Regions from separate parts of the Serratia ficaria genome, predicted to be linked through region 4. Evidence: predicted binding sites of a transcription regulator. Region 4 holds the regulator's gene; each other region holds the start of a gene.
The links. The regulator PurR, encoded in region 4, represses purine synthesis genes. The targets are predictions, from matches to a motif close to CANGCAAACGTTTGCNTG.
Positions count from the first base shown of each region.

Region 1 (3,650 bases), 2.5 Mb from region 4:
GATCCCGGAAGTGCAGCGCGTGGCCCGGCATATCCACCAGCAGTACCCGGAGCACGCCCGCGCGCTGATTGAGCGCTGGCTGCCGGAAAAGGCACGCTACTCCAACGCATAAAAAAGGGCGCCCGCGGCGCCCTTTTTCCATTAATCCAGCCTGCGCATCATCCCACCGTCGGGAAGACCGGCAGCAGCAGATACAGCTTGATGACGATGGCGTTGGCGATATCGATAAAGAACGCCCCGACCATCGGCACCACCAGGAACGCCAGATGCGACGGGCCGAAACGATCGGTGATCGCCTGCATGTTGGCGATCGCCGTCGGCGTCGCGCCCATGCCGAAGCCGCAGTGGCCGGCGGCCAGTACCGCCGCGTCGTAGTTCTTGCCCATCACCCGGTAGGTGACGAAAATCGCATACAGCGCCATCACCAGCGTCTGCACCGCCAGGATAGCCAGCATCGGCAGCGCCAGCGAGGCCAGCTCCCACAGGCGCAGGCTCATCAGCGCCATCGCCAGAAACAGCGACAGACTGACGTTGCCCAGTACCGATACCGCTCGCTCAAATACGGTATAAAAGCCGGTGAAGGCCAGCGTATTGCTGAGGATCACCCCGACAAACAGTACGCAGACGAAGTTCGGCAGTTCGAACACCGTGCCGTTCAGCAGGCCAGAAATCAGCTGCCCCAGGCTCAGGCAGATGGCGATCATGGCGATGGTTTCAATCATCACCAACGAGGTGATCAGGCGGCCGCTTTCCGGTTTTTCAAAGCCGCTCGGCTGAACGCTGTCCTCCGGCGTACCTTCCGGCGTGGAGGAGTGCTTCACCAGATAACGCGCCACCGGCCCGCCGATCAGGCCGCCCAGCACCAGGCCGAAGGTGGCGCAGGCCATGGCGACTTCCGTCGCGTTTTCAAAACCGTAGCGTTCAATGAACAGCTTGCTCCAGGCCGCGCCGGTGCCGTGGCCGCCGGACAGGGTGATCGAACCGGCGATCAGGCCCATCAACGGGTCCAGACCCAGCATTTTCGCCATGCCGATACCGATGGCGTTCTGCACCAGCAGCAATCCCAGCACCACGAACAGGAACACCATCAGCGCCTTGCCGCCGGCGCGCAAACGCGCCAGGTTGGCGTTCAAACCGATAGTGGCGAAGAAGGCCAGCATCAACGGGTCTTTCAGCGACATATCGAAGCTGATTTCCCAGTTGGCGAACTTTTTCATGGCTAACAGCAGGAGGGCCACCAGCAGACCGCCGGCGACGGGGGCGGGAATAGTGTATTTTCTCAGCAACGGAATGCTTTTGACGCACTTGCCCCCGAGGAGCAGAACCAGCGTTGCCGCGACTAACGTGCCATAAGTATCAAGATGAAACATCCAGGTACTCCATGTAAGGGGAAAGATCCAATAGAAATAATAAGTTATAGAAAACCACTTAGTTTTTAAACTTGATGAATGCGGGATTAGAAGGAAAAAACGCTGAGAAGACAAGAAAAAATGAATGAAAATGCGACATAAATGCGAAAGGAAGTAACAGAATATTTTGGCGCAACCGTTTGCTTTTGCGGGGCGGATGATTAAAATGCCCTCTTTGCCGTTTCTGGAAACGCCACACCATGACCATGTCATCCTCCGAGCTTGATGCCGTGCAAAAAGCCGCCGCCACGCCCCGCGCCAGTGAACTGATTTATCGCCTGGAAGATCGCCCGCCGCTGCCGCAAACGCTGTTTGCCGCCGGCCAGCATCTGTTGGCGATGTTCGTGGCGGTGATCACCCCGGCCCTGCTGATCTGTCAGGCGCTTGGCCTGCCGGCGCAGGATACCCAGCACATCATCAGCATGTCGTTGTTCGCTTCCGGTCTGGCTTCCATTCTGCAAATCAAAACCTGGGGGCCGGTCGGCTCCGGGCTGCTGTCGATTCAGGGCACCAGCTTCAACTTCGTTTCACCGCTGATCATGGGCGGCCTGGCGCTGAAGAACGGCGGCGCCGACGTACCGACCATGATGGCCGCGCTGTTTGGCACCCTGATGGTCGCCTCCTGCACCGAAATCCTGCTGTCGCGGGTGCTGCACCTGGCGCGCCGCATCATCACCCCGCTGGTCTCCGGCATCGTGGTGATGATTATCGGCCTGTCGCTGATTCAGGTTGGGCTGACGTCGATCGGCGGCGGCTATGCCGCGATGAGCGATCACAGCTTCGGCGCACCGAAAAACCTGCTGCTGGCCGGCGCGGTGCTGGCGGTGATTATCCTGCTGAACCGCCAGCGCAACCCTTACCTGCGCGTCGCCTCGCTGGTGATCGCCATGGCGGTCGGCTACCTGCTGGCCTGGGCGATGGACATGCTGCCGGCCGGCCAGCCGGCGCCGCAAACGGCGGCGATCACCATCCCGACGCCGCTGTACTACGGCCTGGGCTTTGACTGGAACCTGCTGCTGCCGCTGATGCTGATCTTTATGGTCACCTCGCTGGAAACCATCGGCGACATCACCGCCACCTCCGACGTCTCCGAGCAGCCGGTCAGCGGCCCGCTGTACATGAAGCGCCTGAAAGGCGGCGTGCTGGCCAACGGCCTGAACTCGATGCTGTCGGCGGTGTTCAACACCTTCCCCAACTCCTGCTTCGGCCAGAACAACGGGGTGATCCAGCTGACCGGCGTCGCCAGCCGCTACGTCGGCTTCGTGGTGGCGCTGATGCTGATCGCGCTGGGGCTGTTCCCGGCGGTGGCCGGTTTCGTCCAGCACATTCCCGAGCCGGTGCTCGGCGGCGCCACCATCGTGATGTTCGGCACCATCGCCGCCTCCGGGGTGCGCATCGTGTCGCGCGAACGCCTGAACCGCCGCGCCATCATGATCATGGCGCTGTCGCTGGCCGTCGGCATGGGCGTGTCCCAGCAGCCGCTGATCCTGCAGTTCGCGCCGGACTGGCTGAAAACCCTGCTGTCTTCCGGCATCGCCGCCGGCGGCATTACCGCCATCGTGCTGAACCTGGTGTTCCCGCACGAGCACGAACAGCAATAATTCGCCCCCCTTCCTCGCCAAACGGCCGCCCGCGGCCGTTTTTTATTGTCTATCAGACCATTGCACTTGAGATGCCCGGCCAATTACGGCATAAACAGGGTATCTTTTTTGACCGATGCGGATGTAGACGATGAAATTTATCGGAAAACTGTTGCTGACGTTGCTGCTGATCGCCGTGCTGGCCATCGTGCTGCTGTACGTGGTGGGGCAAACCCGCTGGGCGGCGAGCCGGTTGAGCGATTGGGTCAGCGACAACGGCGAATACCGCCTGTCGGTAGGGAAAATCTCGCACTCGTGGAGCCAGCCGGGCCAAATCAGCCTGGAGGACGTCCAGCTGGCGAGAAACCATCAGCCGCAGGCGTTGGTGGCCAAAAAGGTCGATCTGGGCCTCAGCCTGCGCCAGCTCACCGAGCCGCGCTATTTCCACAGCGTCACGCTGCGCGACGGCACGCTCAATATCCAGCCGCAGGCGGCGGCGCTGCCGCTGCATGCCGAGGTGCTGCAGCTGAGCAACATGGCGCTGCAGTCCGGCGATGCAGACTGGCGGCTCAACGCGCAGAAGGTTAACGCCGGCATCACGCCCTGGCAGCCCAAGTCCGGTCACCCGCTGGGGGAAAACAATCAATTCCAGTTCAGCGCC
Region 1 is NZ_LT906479.1:5,126,043-5,129,692, forward strand. Features, by position in the region: gene recG (ATP-dependent DNA helicase RecG) at 1-112, shown strand, start outside; gene gltS (sodium/glutamate symporter) at 159-1,370, opposite strand; gene CKW09_RS23970 (nucleobase:cation symporter-2 family protein) at 1,610-3,010, shown strand; gene CKW09_RS23975 (AsmA family protein) at 3,141-3,650, shown strand, end outside.
Region 1: CKW09_RS23970 (nucleobase:cation symporter-2 family protein) is a predicted target of PurR. The motif match lies at 1,539-1,556, and genes of this name have one in related genera.

Region 2 (3,650 bases), 2.1 Mb from region 4:
GCGTCGACCACGCCGATCACCAGCGGCGCTTCCGGCCCGACGATGGTCAGGCCGATATCATGGCTCTGGGCGAAGGCGATCAGCGCCGGAATGTCGGTGGCGGCGATCGCCACGTTCGTAAGACTGGCTTCCAGCGCGGTGCCGGCGTTACCCGGCGCGACGTAGACTTTGTCCGCCAGCGGAGACTGGGCGGCTTTCCAGGCCAGCGCATGTTCGCGCCCGCCGTTGCCGATAATCAAAATGTTCATCAGGTGCTCCACGAATAGCGTGCGCCGGCGCGCACGCAGCAAAAAGGATTAATGGCGGAAGTGGCGCATGTCGGTGAAGATCATCGCAATGCCGTGCTCGTTGGCGGCGGCGATCACTTCGTCGTCGCGGATCGAACCGCCTGGCTGGATCACGCAGGTGATGCCGACCGCCGCCGCGGCGTCGATGCCGTCGCGGAACGGGAAGAAGGCGTCAGAGGCCATGGCGGAGCCTTTCACTTCCAGGCCTTCGTCCGCGGCCTTGATGCCGGCGATCTTGGCGGAGTACACGCGGCTCATCTGGCCGGCGCCTATGCCGATGGTCATGTTGTCGCGCGCATAGACGATGGCGTTGGATTTGACGAACTTGGCCACCTTCCAGCAGAACAGCGCATCGCGCAGCTCCTGAGCGCTTGGCTGGCGCTCGGACACCACGCGCAGATCGCCGTCAGTCACCATGCCCAGATCGCGATCCTGCACCAGCAGGCCGCCGTTGACGCGTTTGAAGTCCAGGCCGGCCACGCGCTGCCGCCACTGGCCGCAGGCCAATACGCGCACGTTCTGTTTGGCCGCCAGCAGCGAGCGCGCTTCCTGGCTGATGCTCGGGGCGATGATCACTTCGACGAACTGGCGGCTGATGATCGCCTGCGCGGTAGCGGCGTCCAGCTCGCGGTTAAAGGCGATGATACCGCCGAAGGCGGAGGTGGGATCGGTCTGATAGGCGCGCTCGTAAGCCGCCAGGATGTCGTCGCCGATCGCCACGCCGCACGGGTTGGCGTGTTTGACGATCACGCAGGCCGGTTCGGCGAACTCTTTCACGCACTCCAGCGCCGCGTCGGTGTCGGCGATGTTGTTATAGGACAGCGCCTTGCCCTGCAGCTGGTCGGCGGTAGCGACCGAGGCTTCCTGCACGTTCTCTTCTATATAGAAGGCGGCCTGCTGGTGGCTGTTCTCACCGTAGCGCATATCCTGCTTCTTGACGTAGTTGAGGTTCAGGGTGCGAGGGAAGCGGCCTGAAGGCTGTTCGGTATCGCCATGGTAAGCCGGCACCAGCGCGCCGAAATAGTTGGCGATCATGCTGTCGTAGGCGGCGGTGTGCTCGAAGGCCTTGATCGCCAGATCGAAACGGGTAGCGTACTGCAGCGAGCCGTCGCTGTTGTCCATCTCGGTAATGATGGCGGCGTAGTCGCTGCTCTTCACCACGATGGCGACGTCTTTATGGTTCTTGGCGGCGGAGCGCACCATGGTTGGGCCGCCGATATCGATATTCTCGACGGCGTCTTCCAGCGAGCAGCCCGGGCGCGCCACGGTTTGGGCGAACGGGTACAGGTTCACTACCACCATATCGATAGGCTTGATGTCATGCTGAGCCATGATGGCGTCGTCCTGGCCGCGACGGCCGAGAATGCCGCCGTGGACTTTAGGGTGCAGAGTCTTCACTCGTCCGTCCATCATCTCCGGGAAACCGGTGTAGTCGGAAACTTCGGTAACGGGCAGACCGGCATCGGCCAGCAGGCGGGCGGTGCCGCCGGTGGAGAGCAGCTCAACGCCGCGGCTTAACAGCGCTTCGGCGAATTCAACGATACCGGCTTTGTCAGACACGCTGAGCAGGGCCCGGCGGATTGGACGAGGTTGTTGCATGGTTTTATCCCTTGGCTTTTGGAGTCGCAATAAGAGCGTTACGTGAATTTCCACCTTCTTCTTTCTATAAGGAAGGTTTTTTGCCCTTTATAGCAGGGCGGTCAGGCACAAATTCAGCTAACGCCCCCATAAAAGGGGATCGTTTTGTCGCGGGGAATTGTAGCGAAAACGTTTGCGTGGCGCTCGTAAATTTTCCGTGCAAATCGCTTCTGTGGATAAGTTTGTGCACAAATGGGTATAAGGCGGGGTTTTGCTGTGGAATGCAGCAAACGATCGTTTTTGCCGAAAATACCTGTTGCGGCCTGCGAGGAACTCCCTATAATGCGCCTCCATCGACACGGAACATGTGAACAACTTCACAGAGTATCCGGGGGTCGCAGAGAAAAAATCCTGAAAATTAGGGTTGACTCTGAAAGAGGAAAGCGTAATATACGCCACCTCGAGTTAACAAGCGAAAGCGGCTAACTCACTGCTCTTTAACAATTTATCAGACAATCTGTGTGGGCACTCCACAAGACGATATCCAGCATCTTCGGATGCGAAAAAATATCAAGTCTTGAAGAGTGACTAACTGAAGTAAAATTCATGCAGTAACCTTTGAGCATCGCTTCACGAGTTGAAGCAAATCAAGCTTTTAATTGAAGAGTTTGATCATGGCTCAGATTGAACGCTGGCGGCAGGCCTAACACATGCAAGTCGAGCGGTAGCACAGGAGAGCTTGCTCTCTGGGTGACGAGCGGCGGACGGGTGAGTAATGTCTGGGAAACTGCCTGATGGAGGGGGATAACTACTGGAAACGGTAGCTAATACCGCATAACGTCTACGGACCAAAGTGGGGGACCTTCGGGCCTCACGCCATCAGATGTGCCCAGATGGGATTAGCTAGTAGGTGGGGTAATGGCTCACCTAGGCGACGATCCCTAGCTGGTCTGAGAGGATGACCAGCCACACTGGAACTGAGACACGGTCCAGACTCCTACGGGAGGCAGCAGTGGGGAATATTGCACAATGGGCGCAAGCCTGATGCAGCCATGCCGCGTGTGTGAAGAAGGCCTTCGGGTTGTAAAGCACTTTCAGCGAGGAGGAAGGGCGATGTCTTAATACGGCAGCGCATTGACGTTACTCGCAGAAGAAGCACCGGCTAACTCCGTGCCAGCAGCCGCGGTAATACGGAGGGTGCAAGCGTTAATCGGAATTACTGGGCGTAAAGCGCACGCAGGCGGTTTGTTAAGTCAGATGTGAAATCCCCGCGCTTAACGTGGGAACTGCATTTGAAACTGGCAAGCTAGAGTCTCGTAGAGGGGGGTAGAATTCCAGGTGTAGCGGTGAAATGCGTAGAGATCTGGAGGAATACCGGTGGCGAAGGCGGCCCCCTGGACGAAGACTGACGCTCAGGTGCGAAAGCGTGGGGAGCAAACAGGATTAGATACCCTGGTAGTCCACGCTGTAAACGATGTCGATTTGGAGGTTGTGCCCTTGAGGCGTGGCTTCCGGAGCTAACGCGTTAAATCGACCGCCTGGGGAGTACGGCCGCAAGGTTAAAACTCAAATGAATTGACGGGGGCCCGCACAAGCGGTGGAGCATGTGGTTTAATTCGATGCAACGCGAAGAACCTTACCTACTCTTGACATCCAGAGAACTTTCCAGAGATGGATTGGTGCCTTCGGGAACTCTGAGACAGGTGCTGCATGGCTGTCGTCAGCTCGTGTTGTGAAATGTTGGGTTAAGTCCCGCAACGAGCGCAACCCTTATCCTTTGTTGCC
Region 2 is NZ_LT906479.1:305,295-308,944, forward strand. Features, by position in the region: gene purD (phosphoribosylamine--glycine ligase) at 1-248, opposite strand, end outside; gene purH (bifunctional phosphoribosylaminoimidazolecarboxamide formyltransferase/IMP cyclohydrolase) at 297-1,886, opposite strand; rRNA gene CKW09_RS01420 (16S ribosomal RNA) at 2,522-3,650, shown strand, end outside.
Region 2: purH (bifunctional phosphoribosylaminoimidazolecarboxamide formyltransferase/IMP cyclohydrolase) is a predicted target of PurR. The motif match lies at 2,048-2,065, and genes of this name have one in related genera.

Region 3 (3,650 bases), 140 kb from region 4:
GGAAAACTCTGAGATCGTCGGCGCTGGACGCCCGGTTCTTTTCCCGCCGGACCAAAGGATGTCGCAGCGCAAAACTATTCGAAAATCCCGAATTTCCAATCAGATTTTTCTTGCAGCGAAATAAGCGATCCGGTAGCTTGGCTGTGTAATAAAAAAGAGTTAGCGTGCTCTTTTTCGTTGCACCTCAAATCATATTCTTATCATCCAGAATGATAATACTGAATGCTTCCCGCCTCTCCGTGCGGGATTCTTTTTTCTGCTTCACCGGCGCTAATGCACCAAGCTGGTGCTTTATGTTGAGATTTGGTTGCCAATACTTTAAATTCGCTGTCTGAGAAACCTTAACCTCCCACGGTGGCCAGTCTGGCAACGGGTGGGCGTTCAGGAGCAAAAGACATGCAAATGACCCTCATGGAATACATCAAGCAGTACTTTAACGGCGATCTTCACCGCTTTGCCCAGTCCGAAGGCGTGAGCAGCGAACAGATCATCAGTTGGATTGATAATGAATGCCACGTGATCAAAGGCAGGCTCTTTATGCCGGTGAAGCATTTACCCGTTGAACAAGCGCAATAATGATGAAAAAAACCCCGCCGATGCGGGGTTTTCTGTCTCTGATACCACGGAAAATCAGAAGTTATAACCGGCGACGATGTAGTAACCCCAGCCGGTGGATTTGATCGCGCCGTCCGGGTTGCCGATATCGGCCCCGTCCTGCCATTGGCCGCCGTTATGGAAGTAACGCGCCACGAAGGAATAGTGCCAGTGATCGTAGTTCAGCGCCAAAATGTGGCTGGAGGCGATCGAGTTGCTGCTGCGCACCTGCTTGCCGGTGCCGTCGGTCCAGTGGCTGTCTTTGCCCAGATCGGAACCGAAGTCGAAGTTGGTGAAACCGATGTAGCTCAGATTGCCGCCCCACAGCTGGGTCAGGGGCACAAAGTATTTCACCTTGAAGCGATAGCCATCCCAGCTGTTCTCGTTAGCGGCCTGGTAGTTCTCCCACTGGTATTTGGCATAGATATTCAACGACAGGCTCATCGGCAGGCCGGTATCGATGTCGGTGCCCAGACCCATGTACCAGGTGTTCTGGCGGCCGTCCGCGTTGTGGCCCAGATCGTAGATGTAGTTATTGGCGAAGTACCACTCTTTGAACGGACCGAAGCTCAGATCGGTGCCGGTCAGCTTATCGATGGAGAAACGCGGTTCGATCTCCATAAACAGCGGCGAACCTTTGTCCCAGATGCCGCGATCCGGGGTATTGCCCACGCCGAAGAACTTCGGCACGTCGACGTAACCGTAGAAATCCAACCAGTCTTTCTTGGCGAAGGCTTCGTATTCCAGATACAGGTCGTTGTTGCGCTGCGGCCCGAAGCGGGTGTGGTAGCTGCCCACCACGTTGACGCTCTGGTGCCACCAGTCGGAGACGTATTGACTGTCTTTGCTATCAGCCATTGATGATGCACTGTATGACGCGGCGAGCAGTACACCTGCTGCGAGAGCTATTTTTTTCATTTTATTACCACATGCTTAAAGGGCCATTTCCTGCCCGTTAGAAAAGATGACAATGAGTCTGACGACACCTGGCGTTGCCTTGGCGAACAAATTCGGGCGACGCGCGCATTATAGAAATCACTGACTGTAAGAATCTGTGATCCAGTTAGGCATTTCGCGAATAGGTAATCGATTGCGTTCACATTTGTCAAATTATGTTTCATGCAAATTCACGTTAGCTGTGATTTTTGTCATGCACGATGATTTTTAAAGCAGTTTTTGTGCCAATTGTGACCAGCGGAGAAAATTAACGCGGGAGGAGACTGAACACCGGATGCGCCCTCAGAGCGGGCATTTTCCGTTCGCTGACGCGCCTGACAGGGAGACGCCGGGGAATGGGCGCAGCGAAACGGCTACAGGCCGCACGCAGCCTGTTTTGCCGGGGCCGCCTCAGCCGAGCAGGCCACCAAACACGCGCTGCAGGAAAGGCTTCTTCTTGCGCGTGATCGGGTTGCCGTCGTACTTCCGCTGGGATTGCTTATTGAAGCTGCCGAACGGCGGCACGTTGCGGTACCGCTCCAGGGTATAGCCGGCTTGCAGCGCTTCCTGATAGTACTGCTCGAACAGCTCGCGCAGATCGTCGCGATAATGGCGATAGATCTTGCCGTCGAACCAGTGGCTGCGGTTCTCGGCCTTAAGTCGCGGCATCGCATAACGATGGGAAAACTGACTGCCCATGTCGGAATAATGCAGCGCTTTCAGCGATCCCAGCGGCAAATCATCACCGTCGAGATTGCTGTACTCCGGCTTCAGCGGTTCGACCAATTCGGGATGCTGTTCAAAGAACTGCTGCATCTTTTTATGGCCCAGACGATCGCCGCGCAACGCCTCCAGCGGCGGCAAAAAGCGCGCGGCGGCCTCGCAGTCCCACAACATCTCGCCCAGACGCAGATCCTGGCCGGAACCGGCGGCCAATATGGCTTTCCCCTCCCCCATCGGATGACGCCAAATCTCGGCGATATCGCTGAGGTAAAGCACGTCCGCATCGGAATAGAAAGCGCGCCCCTGGAAATTGCAAAAGGCGGGAATGCCCCAACGGAAAGCCGAAAACGGCGTTGCCCAGCATTCGGTTGTCCAGCCTTCGCCTGCGGCGTTCGAATACCAAAAGTCGGCGGGATCGCGTGAAAGGCGCATCCATTCGATCTGAACGGGTATCGATGCATGTTTGCGCAGGCTGTACTCCAGAACCATCATCTGTTCCAGATCGCAGTCATTCGGGTCGCAGCCGACAAAAACGCGAGCAATATCCGTAGGTTGAGTCATAACTATAATATCCCTATCTGAAGCCACATCATTTCCGCAATGTTACCAATAACTATCAGAGTATTCTAATAGCAAATACAATTCCTTCTTATTTGGCAGAATAAAAATCGTGGGAATAATAATTAATCAATTGATTATAGTGAAACTAGCGGGGTTTGCAGCAAAGGCCCGGCGTTGGGCAACGCCGGGTCGAGTCACGCGGCTCAGCGTACCCCCGGCACCGCCCGGGCGATGTTTTCCTGGCGGAATTCCACCTCTTCGCCATTCCTCACCTCCCAGCTGGCGACCGGAATGTCCGTCTTGGGCGCCGCCGCCACCACCGAGCCGTAAATTTGCTTGTCGTCGCGGCGTAAAATATAGACGTCCAGCTGATATTCATGCCGCAAATTCGCCGTGGTCAGGCGCACGGTATCGCCGCGCTCGTAGCGGTGTCCGTCGATCTCGGGCTGCTGGATAAATTGGATATCGTTTCTCATCGCTTACGTTCCTTCAGGCAGAATCGCTAGTTAAATTCTAGTTCAACATTGCGCCCGCAACTGAGAATTTCCGTTAATTTCCGCGAGTTGCCCGCCAGCAGATCAGCGAGCCCAGCGTCACCATCAGCACCCCTTGCCAAAAATTGAGGGTCAGTGAGGTATGCAGCACCGCGGCGGCGAACACCGCCGACAACACCGGCGTAAAGTAGGAGACGGTGGCCAGCAGCGTCATGTTGCCGTGCAGAATGCCGACGTTCCAGGCGGCATAGCCGGCGCCCATCGCCACGCCGGCGCACAGCAGCGTCAGGGTAACGCCGGGCGTGAACTGCATGCCGCTTTCCGCGCTGAAGGCGTATTTCA
Region 3 is NZ_LT906479.1:2,244,135-2,247,784, reverse strand. Features, by position in the region: gene CKW09_RS10645 (hypothetical protein) at 397-576, shown strand; gene CKW09_RS10640 (nucleoside-specific channel-forming protein Tsx) at 631-1,512, opposite strand; gene CKW09_RS10635 (hypothetical protein) at 1,942-2,814, opposite strand; gene CKW09_RS10630 (hypothetical protein) at 3,018-3,290, opposite strand; gene yddG (aromatic amino acid DMT transporter YddG) at 3,364-3,650, opposite strand, start outside.
Region 3: CKW09_RS10640 (nucleoside-specific channel-forming protein Tsx) is a predicted target of PurR. The motif match lies at 1,674-1,691, and genes of this name have one in related genera.

Region 4 (3,650 bases):
CAAGAAAACGCCATCTTTTGCAAGGACATTCGCCCTGTGCCGATCGCGCCTCACCGGCAACGCCATTCCGGTTAAAACTTAGGCTCAGAATAACATTTTTAATCCGACCATTTCACTAATATATTTCGTCGCCCCCCGCCCGGCGTTTAATTAAAACCGCAACGCGAGACTGATGATTTTTTATACATCAACGGGCTGATTTTAAACCAAAAAAAAGGCTATTAACGTTTTCTCACAATATGGATTATTATTTATGAGTTCTCCGCTGTTTTATATGGCGAAATTCGGGAATACTGTGACTCTTTCGATATCCGTTTCGGGGCCAAGGCTGGTGACGTCGACATGCGTTTAATTCTTACGCTTTTTGTGCTGTTGTTTACGCAGCTATTCTTCAATCTGGCGCACGCTGCGCCGCAGGCGCGTATTGCCGCCGAGCAGCGCAAGAGCCATGTCAATGAAGCGCGGCCGGACGATCGCAAGAAAAAGAAAGCGGTCAAGGCCAGCAAAAAAGTGAAAGTGGCGGCCCCAGAGAAAAAAACCAAGGTCGCCAAGACCAAATCAGAGAAAACGGCCAAAAAGATCGTCAGCGCCAAATCGAAAACCAAATCCCAAAAAATCGCCAAAATTAAGGTGACCCCACCGAAGAAGGGTTACAAAAAAGGCTACGGCCGCCACCGCAGTGCCGGGATGGCTACCGCCAAACTGGTGCACGACGATAAGCCGCTGAAGCTCAGCCCGGCGCATAAAAAACGCTATCAACACGCCAAGCAAACCGCCATGGCCAAGCTGATGGATCAAATGGGCAAGCCTTATCGCTGGGGCGGCAGCTCGCCGCGTACCGGCTTTGACTGCAGCGGCCTGATTTATTACGCCTATAAGGACGTGGTGAAAATCAAGATGCCGCGCACCGCCAATGAGATGTATCACCTGCGCGACGCCGCGCCCATCAAGAAAAGCGAGCTGGAAAGCGGCGATCTGGTGTTCTTCCGCATCAACAACCGCGGCGTGGCCGATCACGTTGGGGTTTATCTGGGCAACGGCAAATTCATCCAGTCGCCGCGCACCGGTGAAGAGATCCGCATCAGCCAGCTCGACAACGACTACTGGCAGAACCACTATATCGGCGCGCGCCGGGTCGTCACGCCGAAAACCATTCGTTAATACTTAGCGCGGCCGAAGTGGCCGGAGAACCTCCAGGCGTTGGCGAACGGGACGTTTGTTGCAGAAGAACGGGGATAACCGCGGGGAAAGCGACGAGGCGCAGCAAGCTGCGCCTGTTAATGCCGGGAATTCAGTTCAGCGCAGCGGTGAAGCTGAAGGCAATGATCACGGCCAGCGCACACAGGGTGGTGAACAGCGACATCTTCAGATCGGTATCCATTACTACTCCTTCTCAGATAGGCTTTCCCAAGGATAAAAGGCGTACAATTAGTACGTCAAATCATTTTCCCACAGTTCGCCAATAAAATCTTGTTATCATTTCCCGGTTTATAATGCCGATTACCTCTTCCCCTTTTGCTCAATATGCGACAAAATTCGCAGTTCACAACTGCGTACCGGCAACAATGCCCCTCCTGACCAGCGCTGAAGACTTCAACACATTAAAAACTCGGTTTTCGCTTCTCTGGAGAAGGATCTACGCAGGCAAACGATTAACATCACACTTACATGCTGCAACATGTGAGTTCAGGAGTCATTTCTTACATGGCAACGATTAAAGATGTGGCCAAACGCGCTGGCGTTTCCACCACCACCGTTTCGCACGTCATCAATAAGACTCGTTTCGTCGCCGAAGAAACCAAAGCGGCCGTATGGGCCGCGATCAAAGAATTGCATTACTCGCCGAGCGCCGTGGCGCGCAGCCTGAAGGTCAATCACACCAAGTCGATCGGCCTGCTGGCCACCTCGAGCGAGGCGCCCTATTTTGCCGAAGTGATCGAAGCGGTGGAGAACAGCTGCTACAGCAAAGGCTACACGCTGATCCTGTGCAACTCGCATAACAACCTGGACAAGCAGCGCGCCTATCTGGCGATGCTGGCGCAAAAGCGCGTCGACGGCCTGCTGGTGATGTGCTCGGAATACCCGGACCAGCTGTTGGGCATGCTGGAAGACTACCGCAATATCCCGATGGTGGTGATGGACTGGGGCGCGGCGCGCGGCGATTTTACCGACACCATCATCGACAACGCCTTCGAGGGCGGTTATCTGGCCGGCCGTTATCTCATTGAGCGCGGCCACCGCGACATCGGCGCCATTCCTGGGCAGCTGGCGCGCAACACCGGCGGCGGGCGACATCAGGGCTTTCTGAAGGCGATGCAGGAAGCCAATATCGAGGTGCGCGACGAATGGATCGTACAGGGCGACTTTGAGCCGGAGTCCGGTTACAAGGCCATGCATCAGATCCTGTCGCAGAAACAGCGTCCGACCGCGGTGTTCTGCGGCGGCGACATCATGGCGATGGGCGCCATCTGCGCCGCCGACGAACTGGGGCTGCGGGTGCCGCAGGACATTTCGGTGATCGGTTACGATAACGTGCGCAACGCCCGCTACTTCACGCCGGCGCTGACCACCATCCACCAGCCGAAGGAACGCCTGGGCGAAATGGCCTTCACCATGCTGCTGGATCGCATCATCAGCAAGCGCGAGGAATCGCAGGTGATCGAGGTGCATCCGAAACTGATCGAGCGCCGTTCGGTCGCCGACGGCCCGTTCGTCGACTACCGCCGTTAATCCCCGCCGCCGGAAGCCCGCCCGGCCTCCGGCGCCGCTTCGCTCAGCCATTCCTGATTCAGGGTTTCGCTGTCCCCCAGATAGTCCAGCAGCCAGGCCATCGCCGGCGACGGCTTATCCTGCTGCCAGGTCAGGCAGCACGGGCTGGCGGGAAAAGGCTGCTGCAGCTGCAGCGCCGCCAGCTCCCCGCGCCGCACCAGCGGCAACGCCCGATGGGCCGGCATCATGCCGACGCACAGCCCGGCGCACAGGCAGTCCAGCGCCGAGGTCCAGTCCGGCGCCACCAGCCGCCGTTGGTTGTCCAGCGTCCAGGTCACGCGCTTCGGCAGGCTGCGCGAGGTATCTTCCAGGCACAGCGAAGGATAAGGCCGCAGCTGGTCGTCATTCAGCGGGCCGCTCAGCAGCGCCAGCGGATGCTGCGGGCTGACCACGCACAGCCAGTTCATGTCGCCCATGTCGCGGAAGGCGAAGCCGCCGCCGACCGGCACCGCGCGCGTTGCGCCGATCGCCATCTCCGCCCGCCCGTCGACCAGCGCATCCCACACGCCGTTAAACACCTCCGGCTGCATCAGTAATTCGACATCGGGAAAGTGACGATAGAAATCCAGCACCAGCTGGCGACTGCGCTGCGGTTTGACGATGATGTCCACCGCGATTTTCAGCTGGCCGCGCCAACCGTTGGCCACCTGCTGGCACTGGCGGCGGGTGTCGAGCATTTTTTTGATGACAACCCGCGCATCCTTGATGAACAGCGCGCCGGCCGGCGTCAGTTCCACATCGCGATGGCGCCGTTCAAACAGCGGCACCGCCAGCCATTGCTCCAGCTGACGCACGGTATAGCTGACCGCCGAGGGCACCCGGTGCAGCTCCTGCGCCGCCGCGCTGAAACTGCCGGTGCGGGCCACCGCGTCCACGACTTC
Region 4 is NZ_LT906479.1:2,381,634-2,385,283, reverse strand. Features, by position in the region: gene CKW09_RS11295 (C40 family peptidase) at 343-1,161, shown strand; gene cydH (cytochrome bd-I oxidase subunit CydH) at 1,292-1,381, opposite strand; gene purR (HTH-type transcriptional repressor PurR) at 1,705-2,730, shown strand; gene punR (DNA-binding transcriptional activator PunR) at 2,727-3,650, opposite strand, start outside.